2 regions of the Arhodomonas sp. KWT genome follow, and region 2 is predicted to be linked to the other one. Evidence: predicted binding sites of a transcription regulator. Region 2 holds the regulator's gene; the other holds the start of a gene.
The links. The regulator sigma-54, encoded in region 2, starts transcription at its own class of promoters, with help from an activator protein. The targets are predictions, from matches to a motif close to TGGCANGNTNCNTGCTT.

Region 1: a site for sigma-54 is predicted at 1,797-1,813, ahead of glnL (nitrogen regulation protein NR(II)). Genes of this name have one in related genera too.

What each region holds. Positions count from the first base shown of each region.
Region 1 covers NZ_WNXE01000016.1:26,887-30,287, forward strand. The annotation lists gene glnA (glutamate--ammonia ligase) at 1-986, shown strand, start outside; gene G7A99_RS05205 (DUF4124 domain-containing protein) at 1,089-1,679, shown strand; gene glnL (nitrogen regulation protein NR(II)) at 1,855-2,901, shown strand; gene ntrC (nitrogen regulation protein NR(I)) at 2,898-3,401, shown strand, end outside.
Region 2 covers NZ_WNXE01000002.1:9,238-12,638, forward strand. The annotation lists gene G7A99_RS00985 (HPr kinase/phosphorylase) at 1-54, opposite strand, end outside; gene G7A99_RS00990 (PTS sugar transporter subunit IIA) at 51-521, opposite strand; gene hpf (ribosome hibernation-promoting factor, HPF/YfiA family) at 660-986, opposite strand; gene G7A99_RS01000 (RNA polymerase factor sigma-54) at 1,006-2,481, opposite strand; gene lptB (LPS export ABC transporter ATP-binding protein) at 2,578-3,312, opposite strand; gene lptA (lipopolysaccharide transport periplasmic protein LptA) at 3,315-3,401, opposite strand, start outside.

The DNA.
Region 1 (3,401 bases), on a different contig from region 2:
GCGCGGACATGAGCGGCAACTTCTACAAGGTCGACTCCATGGAGGCCCAGTGGAACTCCGAGCGTGTCTATGCTGACGGCAACATGGGCCACCGTCCGGGTGTGAAGGGCGGCTACTTCCCGGTGCCGCCGGTGGACAGCCTCCACGACATGCGTTCGGCCATGTGCCTCGCCCTCGAGGAGATGGGCCAGACCACCGAGGTGCACCACCACGAGGTGGCGACCGCCGGGCAGTGCGAGATCGGCAGCAAGTTCAACACCCTGGTGAAGAAGGCGGACGAGGTCCAGACCCTGAAGTACGTGGTGCACAACGTCGCCCACGCCTTCGGCAAGACCGCCACCTTCATGCCCAAGCCGCTGGTCGGCGATAATGGCAACGGCATGCACGTCCACCAGTCGATCGCCAAGACCGGTGAGGCCCTGTTCGCCGGCGACCAGTACGGTGGCCTCTCCGAGACCGCGCTGTACTACATCGGCGGCATCATCAAGCATGCCAAGGCGATCAACGCCTTCGCCAACGCCTCGACCAACAGTTACAAGCGCCTGGTCCCGGGCTTCGAGGCGCCGGTGCTGCTGGCGTATTCGGCGCGTAACCGCTCCGCGTCCGTGCGCATCCCGTGGGTCTCGAACCCCAAGGCGCGGCGTGTGGAGATCCGCTTCCCGGACAGCACCGCCAACCCGTACCTCGCCTTCGCGGCGATGCTCATGGCCGGCCTCGACGGGATCGAGAACAAGATCCACCCCGGCGACGCCATGGACAAGGACCTCTACGACCTGCCCCCCGAGGAGGAGGCCGAGATCCCGAAGGTGGCGTTCTCCTTCGAGGAGGCGCTGGACGCGCTCGACAAGGACCGCGCGTTCCTCACCAAGGGCGGCGTGTTCACCGACGACGCCATCGACGGCTACCTCGAGCTCAAGGGCGAGGAGGTCCAGCAGCTGCGCATGACCACGCACCCGGTGGAGTTCGATCTCTACTACAGCGTGTAACCGCGACTGCCCGAGCGGCGGGCCGTCCCTGCGGCCCGCCGCTGTCCCGCCGGACGCCGCCGTGGGTGGCGCGCCGGGGGCCAAAGCCGCTACATTGGCGCCATGAGCGTACCAACCGTCTCCCGCCTGACCGTTCTCTGTCTGTTCGCCATCCTCGTGGCGGCGGTCGCGGCGCCTGCCGCAGCCGACGTCTATCGCTGGGTGGACGACCAGGGCCAGGTCCATTTCAGCGACGAGCCCCACGACGGTGCCGAGCCCGTCGACGTCGGCGAGCCCACGGTTGTCGATTCGCTGCCAGCCCCCCAGGGGACGGGTCCGAAGGACGACGCGGACCGCGGCGGGGACGACAGCGATTCCGGCACGGGTGACGGCGCGGCGGCACAGACACAATGGCGCATTGCCATCGCCGCCCCGTCGGACGAGGCCACCGTGCGGGACAACCAGGGCAAGCTCCAGCTCGTGCTCGACGTACGTCCCCGTCTCTCCGAGGATCAGCGGATCCTGATCCTGGTCGACGGCAGTCCCTACCGGCAGGGGCCGTTCACCGTCACCGATATCACCCTTTCCGGGCTCGACCGGGGCGCCCACGAGCTCCAGGCGCTGCTCCGCGACGACAGCGGGCGCGTGCTCGCACGCAGCGCGACGGTCACCGTCTACCTGCACCAGGCCTCCCGGCTGTTCCGTAACCGCTGAGCGGTGCGCCTTATTCGGGGGCACTGCCCTTGAATACCCCATCGGGGCGCACCATTATAGTGCATACACCCACCGCCTGTGCGCCCTGCCCCCCGCTATGCATGCGTCTGCGCCGGTCGGCGCGGTTTTTGCTATCCCCTTCCATGGACCCGTATCGGGGCAGACAGGGACATGCATGGAGATCAAAGTGGCGCAGGAGCCCATCGTCGAGTACCTCACCACGGCCATCGTGGTGCTCGATGCCGGCAATCGCATCGTTGACATCAATCCGGCGGCTGAAAGCCTGCTGCGTATCAGTGCACGCCAGATCCGCGGGATGGGCGTGGACGAGGCGCTGCCCGGGCTGAACGGCATCGCCGAGGCCCTCTCCCGGGCCCGTGAGCGCGGCACCAGCTTCACGGACCGCGAGCACCAGATCGCGCTCGCCGGTGAGCTGGTGACCCTGGACTGTTCCGTGACCCCGCTGCCCGACGGCGGCTTGCTGCTGGAGCTCGCCCAGCTCGACCGCCACCTGCGCATCAGCCGCGAGCATCAGCTGATCTCCCAGAACCGGGCGATCCGCGAGCTGATCCGGGGGCTCGCCCACGAGATCAAGAATCCGCTCGGCGGCCTGCGCGGCGCCGCCCAGCTGCTCCGGCGCCAGCTCGACGACGACGCACTGCGCGAGTACACGGACGTCATCATCAGTGAGGCCGATCGCCTGCGCGGCCTGGTCGACGGCCTGCTCGGACCCAATACCCAGGCCCAGCGCAGCCCGGTGAACATCCACGAGATCCTCGAGCGTGTGCGTCACCTCGCCAGTGCCGAGGCGCCGGAGGGCGTGACCTTCGTGCGCGACTACGACCCGTCAATCCCGCCGCTGGACGCCGCCCGCGACCAGCTCCTGCAGGCGCTGCTCAACCTGGTGCGCAACGCGCTCCAGGCGGTCGGCGACCACGGCCAGATCACCCTGCGCACCCGCACCCAGCGGCGCTTCACCATCGGTGATGTCCCCCATCGGCTGGTGGTGCGCGTGGACATTATCGACAACGGTCCGGGCATCCCCCCGGACCTCATCGAGCGCATCTTCTACCCCATGATCACTTCCCGGCCCGAGGGGACCGGGATCGGTCTGCCCATCGCCCAGAACCTGGTGGCCCAGCACGGCGGGCTCATCGAGTGCTCCAGCGTGCCCGGGCGCACCGAGTTCACCGTATGGCTGCCCCTGGAGGACGCCGAATGAGTGCCGCCGAACGCATCTGGATCGCCGACGACGATCGCTCCATACGCTGGGTCCTCGCCCGTGCGCTGGAGGCCGACGGCCTCGCCGCGGAGGGCTATGCCAGCGCCGAGGAGGTCCTCGCCGCGCTCGAGCACCGTCGCCCGGACGTGATCGTCACCGACATCCGGATGCCCGGCATGGATGGCCTGGCACTGCTGGAGCGCCTGCGCGGCGTCGCCCCCGAGGTGCCCGTGATCGTGATCACCGCGCACAGCGACCTGGACGCCGCGGTCTCCTCGTACGAGGGCGGGGCCTTCGAGTACCTGCCCAAGCCCTTCGACGTCGAGGAGGCGGTGGAGCTCGTCCGCCGCGCCCTCGCCGCCGCCCGCGAACGTGCCCCGAGGGCGGACGACGCCGGGCCGGTGCCGGAGATTATCGGCGAGGCGCCGGCGATGCAGGAGGTCTTCCGCGCCATCGGCCGGCTGTCGCGCTCGCATATCACGGTCCTCATCAACGGCGAG
Region 2 (3,401 bases):
GGCCCCGAGCGCCCGTGCCAGGGCGGTGCGGGGGATGCGCAGCCGAGGCGTCATGCCGGCGCGCCGTCCACCAGCCGTTGTGACACCTGCTCGTAGAGGGAACGGTCGGTGCCGCTGGCACGGAGATGCTCGCAGAAGGCCGTGTCACTGAACATCTCCGCCAGCGTGGCGAGGATGCGCAGATGCTCGTCGGTGGACTCTTCCGGCACGAGCAGCGCGAAGAGCAGATCCACCGGCTGACGGTCGACGGCGTCGAAATCCACGCCCGTGTCGAGGTTGAGCACCGCCGCCACAGGGGCATCCAGGCCCGGCAGCCGGGCATGTGGCAGGGCGACGCCCCGGCCCAGACCGGTGCTGCCGAGCCGCTCGCGTCCGATCAGGCTCTCGAAGATGCTGCGGGTGTCCGGACCGGTCGCATCCTCGTTGAGCAGTTCCGAGAGCAGCTCCAGGCTGCGCTTCTTGCTGGTGGCATGCGCCCCGTAGCGAACCCGCTCGGGGGAGAGCAGTGCTGCAATGTTCATGGTGCCCCGGCCCTGAACTGGCGTTGTCCGGCACGTCGGCGGCGGTACGGGCCCGAGGCACCTCCCTGCGCCCGGTCTGGCAGGCCCGCCGCCGGCGTGGTCACTGGTCTGCCGGCCACCCCGGCCGGCAACGATGGATCATTCCTCGAGGGCCTGGCTCACCGGCCCCTCGTTACGGCGATGATCCGCGCGTTTCTCCTTGTGTTTGACCACCTGGCGATCGAGTTTATCCGTGAGTGCATCGATGGCGGCGTACATGTCCTCATCGGTGGCGTCGGCGAACAAGCGGGCGCCGCTCAGGACAAGGGTGGCTTCCGCCTTGTGGGTCAGCTTCTCGACCGTGAGGATGACATGCACATCGACGACGTTGTCGAAGTGACGCTCGAGTTTCTGGAACTTCTCGTTGACGTAGTCGCGCAGCGAGTCGGTCACTTCGATGTGGTGGCCGGTGATGTCGATCTGCATAGAGCCTCCTTTGTGGTTCTCAGGCGAGGCGCTTTCGGTCCGTCGAGGACGCGATCGCCATGGCCTCGCGATATTTCGCCACGGTGCGGCGGGCGACGTGTATCCCCTCGTCCTGCAGGATGGTGGCGATGCGGCTGTCACTGAGCGGGCGGCGCGGGTCCTCGCCGGCGATCAGGCGGCGGATACGCGCCCGTATCGCGGTGGCGGAGCACTCGCCGCCGTCGGCGGTCTGCACGTGCGAGGAGAAGAAGTACTTGAACTCGAAGGTCCCGCGCGGGGTGTGCATGTACTTGCGGTTGGTGATCCGCGAGATGGTGGATTCGTGCATCTCCACGGCCTCGGCGACCTCGCGCAGCACCAGCGGCTGCATGAACTCCTCGCCGCGTTCGAGGAAGTCGTGCTGGTGGTCGACAATGAAATGGGCCACGCGCAGGAGGGTGTCGTTGCGCGAACGCAGGCTCTTGATCAGCCAGCGCGCTTCCTGGAGGTGCTCGCGCATCAGGCTGTTCTCGCGGCTGCGGTCGGCGCGGCGGACCATGGCCGCATAGTCGGCGTTGATGCGGACACGGGGAAAGGCATCCGGGTTGATCTCCACCTGCCAGCGCCCGTCCTCGCGGCGGACGAAGACGTCGGGGATGACGTATTCCGTATTGTTGCTACCGTAGCGCAGGCCCGGGTGGGGGTCGAGCCCCCGGATCAGCTCGATGATGCCGCCCAGGGCCTCGTCGTCGAGCTGCATGCGGCGCTTGATCTGGGCGAGCTGTCGGTTGACCAGCAGATCCAGGTGCTCGTCGAGCAGCAACCGTGCCTGCGCGAGCCACGGGGTGTCCTCCGGCAGCTGCTCGAGCTGCAGGGCCAGGCATTCCCGGGGGTCACGCGCGGCCACGCCCACGGGGTCGAGTCGCTGCACCTCGCCGAGCACCTCGAGGAATTCCTCGTGGCCCACCGCCCAGTCCCCGGGCAGGGCCGCGAGAATGTCGGCCTCGTCGGTGTTCAGGTAGCCGTCGTCGCTGACCGCGTCGATGATCGCCTCGGCGATGGCGAATGCGCGGGGGGTGAATTCGCCGAGCTGGATTTGCCAGATCAGGTGCTCGCGCAGGCTCTCGCTGGCGGCGGCCAGGCGGGAGACCGGATCGTAGTCATCGACCTCGCCGCTGCCGCGGCTCCAGGCCGTGGTGCCGTCGTAGATGTCGTCCCAGCTGCCGTCCAGCGGCAGGTCGTCGCCCAGGCGCGTATCCTCGGTGTTCGTCGTTTCGGCGGCCGGCTCGCCGTCCGCCTGCCCGGCACTGTCCCCGGTGCCGGCGTCCCGCAGGGCCTCTTCGGTGGTGGCCGCCTCGTGCTCGTCCTCGGTCTCGAGCATGAGGTTGGAGTCGAGCGCTTCCTGGATCTCGGCACGCAGCTCCAGCGTCGGCAGCTGCAGCAGGCGGATCGCCTGCTGCAGCTGGGGTGTCATTGTCAGCTGCTGACCGAGTCGGAGCTGGAGCGTCTGTTTCATGGGTCGTTCGTCAGCTCTCCGCTGGCCGGGCGGCCCGCGCCCGCTTGCCGCCATCGTAATGCAACAGGCAGCGGCCTTGCACCTGAGCGCGGGCGGTCACAGCCGGAAATCCTCGCCCAGATAGACGCGCTTGACCTGCTCGTCGGCGAGCACCGTCTGGGCGTCGCCCTCGGCGATCACCTCGCCGGCATTGAGGATGTAGGCGCGGTCGACGATGCCCAGGGTCTCGCGCACGTTGTGATCGGTGATCAGCACGCCGATACCGCGCTCGGCCAGGTGGCGGATGATCTGGCGGATGTCGTGCACGGAGATCGGGTCAACCCCGGCGAATGGCTCGTCGAGCAGTATCACGCGGGGGCGGGCCGCCAGCGCCCGGGCGATCTCCACCCGGCGGCGCTCGCCGCCGGAGAGGCTGATACCGGGCTGATCGCGGAGGTGGCCGACGCTGAACTCCTCGAGCAGCTCCTCCATCTCGTCGTGGCGCTGGCCGCGGTCGAGATCGCGGCGCAGCTCGAGCACCCCGAGGAGATTGTCAGCCACGGAGAGCTTGCGGAAGATCGACGCCTCCTGGGGCAGGTAACCCAGGCCGAGCCGGGCCCGGCGGTGCATGGGCAGCCGGCCGATCTCGCGACCGTCCAGGCGGATCTGTCCGGCATCGGGACGGATAAGGCCGACGATCATGTAAAAGCAGGTGGTCTTGCCCGCGCCGTTGGGCCCGAGTAGGCCCACGATCTCGCCGGGGGCGACCGCGAGTGCGGCGTCGCTGACCACGCTGCGCCGTCGATAGCGCTTGATCAGGCCGGTGGCCTCGAGGCGTCCCGTCTCCCCCATGCTCACTGCCCGTCGCCGCTGTCGTTGCCGCTGTCGTCCTTTTTGGGGAAGAGCGTGACCTGAACGCGCTGGTCCTTGCTGCTGTCCGC